Regions from separate parts of the Paenibacillus sp. AK121 genome, predicted to be linked through region 2. Evidence: riboswitches for the same ligand, from Rfam matches in the RefSeq annotation. Region 2 holds a riboswitch; the other holds the start of a gene.
The links. Region 2 has a riboswitch for cyclic di-GMP ahead of KSP24_RS09735 (glycosyl hydrolase). Riboswitches for the same ligand answer to the same signal wherever they lie in the genome.

Region 1 (3,425 bases), on a different contig from region 2:
TACTGTATACTTATCTGCGCTAACAGTGTCCCCCAGCACGGTGGTTCCGTTCACATTAATTTGTAAATGGTTTACCCGGATGGAGTCCTTGACTAGTTCTAGTCCTTGGGGAGTTGGGTCGGTTACTACAGCGTGTTTGATAGGATCCAAGTGTTTATTTACGTCAACTGTCCAATGAATTTGGTCTTTTCCATCAAACTTTCCTTGTTTCTCCATTGTAGGACCAGCTGCAGGCTTAATATTTACGATAGCCGTTTGCTCGCCGCCTTTGATCGGGATCGCAATAATAACTTGTGTACTGCCTTTTTCTATTTGTGTGCTAAATTCAGTTTTGATCTCTAGCTTACCGCTGACATTAGAGTGGCTTTCTACGTAATCATTAAATGTCATAACCACTTTACCTTGACGGTCTACGGTAAAATGACCTACTTCTCCATCTGTATTCGTCAAAGGAGACGTAATATCTGTGTAAATTTGGAATTGCTCAGGTAATTGAAAGGTAAAGGTGTCTCCAGCTTTATACGTATGGTTCGGCAGTTCCCATTCATAGCCTAAATGGATGGCGGAACCAATATCAATACGGTTATCGGGATTATACACTGCATCAATAACACTTCCAGTAGAATCTGTAAGGGTTAGCTTGGTTAAAATACTTTCTTGAGTTGCCCTAACTTCAGAAGTTGAGCCAGCAGTTGGTTCAGGGACTGGAGCCGGGACAGCAGGTGGGATGTTAATTGGCTCTGAGGGCATTGGATAAACATCGTTAGTCACACTCTGAACCGGATCGGTTCCTGGGGTCACTGGCAGAGTAGAGTCGGGATTTTGTGCATAAGCTTGTGTTGTGCTGAACAAACACTGCAAAAAGAGCAATAGCGCAACCGTTGCTGCATTCCATTTTTTTCTCATACGGTAAACAAATCTCCTATTCTTAAAATACTCTTATTTAACGGCTAATGGTTATTCCTTCGAGGTCGAGAGAACTGTATTTATATATTCATCATTCATTCATATGATGCTATGTTAGCCGCATTAATTACTTGTTCAGAATTTATGAAAATTCATGTTCGGGGATGAACCTCCTCCTTTTGACTCGAAATTAGATAATGGTTGGAAATCTCATTGTCTTCCTGGACTAGAATACATGCCACATCTCAACAATTTCTCAACAAGGATAGAAAAAGAGCCTTGATCATGTGATCAAGGCTCTTCAAGAAATGTAGTTCTATTTTTTCATTTTTTAAAAAATATGAATTAAAAACATTGATATTAATATTGCTTTGTTTTAATGTATTTGGAGGGATCTTTGACCATTTGGAATTTCTGTTTACCCATATAAAGTGCTGCATCTACTGTAGTGTCTACGACCACCCACTGATTATCGATGTAGACCTCATTCCAGGCATGATAAGTGTCCACGTAGGAAGATTTGCCCATAACCAGCTTGGTTGGTACATCTACACTTCGTAACATAGCAGCCATCAGTGAAGCATAACCATAACAAATATCTTTTTGAGAGCTTAACGTATGATCAATTTGTGGCAGATAGTCAGTCGTTAAGGCAAAGGCCTGATTGGAGTCATACTTGATATGACTAATTACGTAGTCATAGATTTTTTGCAGCTTCTCGCGATCCGTTGTTGCACCTTGGGTTAACTCACGGGCTTTTTGAATCGCTTGATTAGTACTACTCCAGTTAATATTTTGAACGGAATTAAGATACACCGCTTTGCTATCGTTTAGCTTTAACTCGATCGTATCTTGTCCTATCACTTTATATTGATTACCACTAAGCTGTTCTAAAATACTGATGTTATAGTTCCCATTACCCATTTGGAGAGGAAATACTTCTTCGGATTTCCCGGGTGTTAGATTATAAGAGTATTTTTGTGCATCTTTGGTAACCAAAATCTTGGTTTTAACGTTAGGTTTAACAGGGTAGCGCACACTGACCGTCCCATGATTTACATTGTTTTGGTCCAACCATGCAACACTATCAGCAGCGTAAATTGTCGAATTTAAGAGAATTGCGGACAGCATGAAAAATAGGAGAAGTGTGGAAAGTATCATTTTCCCCATAAAAAACTTCCTTTCGGTGGCCAGGCTGCCATCATCAATAGAAGGCCCTATAGCTTTGCGTCCCTGCCTTTCGACAGGTTTGCCATTTCGTATAAAGTTTTCGGGAAAAATAAGCACGACAAAAAGCCACTTCAACCGGTAGCTGGCTGCCATCATACAGAAGGCCCTGTAGCTTTGCGTCCTTGCCTTTCGACAAGTTTGCCATTTATCCTGAATAGCTTGTACTATTATTCTATCAGTTAGGTACTCTATTAGGCAAGTTTAAATCTCAGATTTTCGCTATTTATCGACAAAGCAAGCTTGCAGATTATACATAAGACCTATTTTATACGGTTTCCCCATTTTTTGCGATAGGAATGAGGCGTTTCTCCAATGTGCTCTTTGAACAGATTGATAAAATGACTTGTGTTGGGAATGCCCACATATTGTGCGATGTCCACAATAGCTACATCACTAGTTTTAAGCCAGCTTTGAGCAGCCGTGATACGAACATTAATAAGATACTCAATAGGGGAAAAACCAATCTGTTTTTTAAAGTTTTTAGCCAGGTTGAACTTGTTTAGACCAAACATTTCTGCTAGCGAATCCAGCGTGATGCGTTCGCAATAGGATTGATCCAGATATTGCTTTACCTTGCGCACCTCTGCCGTTCCATCTGAATTCGCGTTGGGATTGGCGTAGGGGTGCTGTAAAATAATCGTTAACAAGTCAACGATTATCCTGGATGAGAGCAGTTCAGAGGATAAGCTTCGTTCTGGCTGTACATGTAATAAGGTACGCAGCTTGTCCAGTACTGCATTTGAATCCTTTAGTGAAATTACGGGCTTATTGTGTTTATCGAATTGTTCGTAGAAATGGTCAATAAGATTGCCATATAGATTCACACTAATAAACTCCCATGTCTTCTGACAGGAAGTTTTGTACTGTACATATTCTTCGCAATTAATAAAAAGCATATCATTAGGTTTCAATATATAATCCTTGCCCCGGTATTGTAATTCCCCTCTTCCGGACAGAGTAAAAAGGAGCAAAAAAGAGGTGAGCTTTTGCCGTTCCATTACATAAGCATCTGTTTTGAAATAGCCTATTTCCTGTATATAAAAGAGGGATTTTTTAGCGAAAGCAGAGGGTGTACATATAATTGCAACTGGATCTTCGCTCCAGACATACTGGGCATTTTTTTGGTTTGTTGTCATATCCAATTCCTTTACAAAAGAACAATTTTAGTAAGACAATTGTAGTTTGTTTCATGAATATCCTTTTAGAACCGGAGTTCCCATTTACAAAGGTTATTTTATCACATTAAAGTATATTCATGTATCGATTTGAGGCTATACATTATATAACAA
Region 2 (3,425 bases):
ATAAGATCAAATCCAGCCCGTAGCGGGTCACTCAACCTTGCCCCATTCGATCACCAACCAATATAGAGAGGAAGTGGAGATTTATGAAGCTCGTACTTTTGTCTGGTGGTTCCGGTAAAAGATTATGGCCGTTATCCAACGATTCCCGTTCCAAACAATTTTTGAAGGTCCTGGAGAGCCCGGAAGGGATTTCGGAATCCATGGTACAGCGGGTATGGAGACAATTGGGAGACAACGGATTATCCGAATCCTCGTTTATTGCGACAGGGAGAGCGCAGGTCGAAATGATCCAGAGTCAGATCGGATCGAATACGCGCATCATTGTTGAGCCGGAACGCAGAGATACCTTTCCTGCGATTGCGCTGACAGCGACTTATCTATATTCCATTGCGGGTGTTTCGCCTGATGAAATTATAGCTATATTGCCTGTAGATCCTTATGTAGAGGATGCTTTCTTTGCTTCCGTAGCCCAACTCGAACATACACTTCAGGAGAGTGAAGGAAAGCTTGCACTAATCGGGGTTGTCCCTTCCTATCCTTCAGAGAAATACGGTTATATTATTCCGAAAAACGATGCCACTCAAGGTAGCACAGGCTACCGCGAAGTGAGCCATTTTCAAGAGAAACCCGACCGGGAGCAGGCGGAGCGTCTAATGGAACGCAATGCTCTATGGAACTGCGGGGTTTTTGCATTCAAATTAAGCTATTTGCTGGATATTTTGGCATCCAAGGGCCTGCCGCTGAATTATGAAGAAATGCAAAAACAATATGCGTCTCTGGAAAAAATCAGCTTTGACTACGAAGTAGTCGAGAAGGAAAAAGACATCGTGGTGCTTCCGTACGATGGTTTTTGGAAGGATCTAGGAACCTGGAATACACTCACAGAAGAGATGTCTCATCAGCAAGTGGGTAGAGGGGTAGTAACGGAAGATTGCGTCAATACGAGTCTTATTAATGAGTTGGACATTCCTGTGGCGATCATTGGAACGAATGATCTGATTGTAGCCGCTAGCCCAGATGGCATTCTTGTGACCAATAAGGCAGAAAGTCCACGCATCAAGGAAGTGCTCAAGGCTCATGATCAGCGTCCAATGTATGAAGAACGTCGTTGGGGACAGTATCGGGTTGTAGACTATGTAAAGTATGACGAGGGTAATGAGGTACTGACCAAACGAATCCGCGTACACAAAGGTAAAAATATCAGCTACCAGCTTCACTTCAAACGAAGTGAAATCTGGACCATTATTAGCGGCGAAGCGGAAATTATTTTGAATGAGAAGCTGCATAAAGTGAAGGCCGGTGACGTAGTTCGCATCCCTGAAGGGACGAAGCATAGCATTTTGGCTGTAACCGATGTGGATTTGATTGAAGTTCAGACTGGCTCTGAGTTGGTTGAAGAGGATATTGTACGCTTTTGTATGGATTGGAATGAAATTTCTCGTCATCAATTTATCTCGTAATTATTTGCGTAAAAACGTAAAAAAGAAGATTTGATGAAAAATAATGGCCCAAACTGTCGAAATTGGGCGAAAACCTGTAAATTCATGAACATGACCTATTAAATTTTGGTAAAAAAAAGTCGATACTTAGGGTAAGAAGGAATCCAAACTCCTTCCAACGATAAACGCAGCCCTGTCGAAAGACTGGTACGCAAAGCTAAAGGGCCTTCCCGTAAGGATGGCAGCCTGGCTACCGAAAGGAAGAGCTAAAGTGAGATTCAATTTTATTCCTCTGTATCGACTGATACGTCATGTACTCCCCGTTGTTATACTTTTTTCTTTGTTTCCCGTCGGCTTTGGTGATTCTCTGTCTGTGGTGAATGCCGCTTCATTACAACCTGTTAATTCGGACGCTTCTACTCAGGCCCGTGAACTATACAATTATTTACTCAGCATCTCTGGAAAGAAAACAGTCACTGGTCAGCATGATTATTTGGAAAGTCCAGATGAATTAAGCAACAAGGTCCAAAAAATCAGCCAGGCGTATGTGGGTCTGCACGGCTATGAGATGGGAGCCATCTCTGGTCAATCCGACACTACAGAAGCAGCACAACGTAAAAATGTCGTCGATAGCGCTATTCGTTGGAGCAGAGCTGGTGGCATTGTGACGATGACTTTTCATGAAGCGTTGCCGGGTAGACCGCTGACTTGGGCCAATGTGCAGGCGAAAGTAAGTCAGGCGGAGTTCAATAAATACGTGACACCAGGCACTACGCAGTATAACCTCCTCATTGCCGATCTGGATAAGGTCGCTGTATCGTTAAAGCAGCTTCGTGATGCAGGTGTTCCAGTATTGTGGAGACCTTATCATGAAATGAATGGTGACTGGTTCTGGTGGGGAAACAAAAACAATTTCAATCAGCTATGGAATATCATGTACGACCGTTTTGTAAACACGCATCAGTTGAACAATCTGCTGTGGGTGTGGAGTCCCAATGCTCCCAATTCCTACACTGTCCCGTATACCCCGAAATATCCGGGGGATGACAAAGTGGATATTTTGGCAGTAGACATCTACAACAATGATTTTAAGCAAAGTCATTATGAAGGACTGCTCGGGTTGGCACGGAATAAGCCGATTGCCATTGGCGAGCATGGTGAGATTCCTAGCTCTGAGGTGTTGCAGGCACAGCCCAAATGGGTGTATTCCATGACTTGGGGCAAGATGCTGACTGAGAATAACACAACCAATCAAATACAGGATTATATGAACGATTCGAGGAGTTTGACACGGGATGATGTGAAAAATGGGCTGGCAGCAATCCAACAACCTGGGGCAGATGTGCCGACTTTACCGGATGAGGGACAAAGTGAGCCTATCCCGGTTCCGCCAGTAGTAATCGTACCCCCAGCTCCGACTCCTCCTTCTGTTCCTGATGTAGTATATGTGAACGGGCTGCGGGGCGAATATTTTAACAATATGAATGTGAACGGCAGTCCTGTTTTGATCCGTACAGACAGCAAGCTGGATTATAACTGGCGCGCCGTTGCTGCTGATCCCAAGGTAAATGCCGACCAGTTCTCGGTTCGCTGGACAGGTAAAATCAAACCACATTACAGCGAGACCTATACATTTACAACGATATCCGATGATGGTATTCGCGTATGGGTAGACGGCAAGCTGGTGATTGACAGTTGGTTCAAACAAAGCTGGACAGAGCGTAAAGGCAGTATTGCTTTGGAAGCAGGTAAAATGGTAGATCTAAAAGTGGAATACTATGATGAAAAAGGCGATGCGATGGCTCGTCTGATGTGGGAAAGTCAGCATGAAGCGAAAGCGGTGGTTCCCGGAAACGCTTTGTTTCTTCCTTGATAGATACTCTTTCCCGGTCATAAATTTTGAGGAGAGAGGGTGTATCATATGATGAAAAAATGGTTGACCCATAGGTATACGGTCGTATTATCCGGATTACTAGGTGTCGCAGC

Region 1: it holds a riboswitch for cyclic di-GMP, as region 2 does, so the genes downstream of both, KSP24_RS22190 (transglutaminase-like domain-containing protein) here and KSP24_RS09735 (glycosyl hydrolase) in region 2, are expected to answer to the same signal.

The regions. Positions count from the first base shown of each region.
Region 1 is NZ_JAHPJM010000016.1:33,726-37,150, forward strand. Features, by position in the region: gene KSP24_RS22185 (LPXTG cell wall anchor domain-containing protein) at 1-906, opposite strand, end outside; gene KSP24_RS22190 (transglutaminase-like domain-containing protein) at 1,267-1,980, opposite strand; cyclic di-GMP riboswitch class I at 2,089-2,170, opposite strand; cyclic di-GMP riboswitch class I at 2,211-2,289, opposite strand; gene KSP24_RS22195 (helix-turn-helix transcriptional regulator) at 2,397-3,272, opposite strand.
Region 2 is NZ_JAHPJM010000004.1:196,291-199,715, reverse strand. Features, by position in the region: gene KSP24_RS09745 (hypothetical protein) at 1-35, opposite strand, end outside; gene KSP24_RS09740 (sugar phosphate nucleotidyltransferase) at 84-1,460, shown strand; cyclic di-GMP riboswitch class I at 1,616-1,697, shown strand; gene KSP24_RS09735 (glycosyl hydrolase) at 1,711-3,312, shown strand; gene KSP24_RS09730 (hypothetical protein) at 3,361-3,425, shown strand, end outside.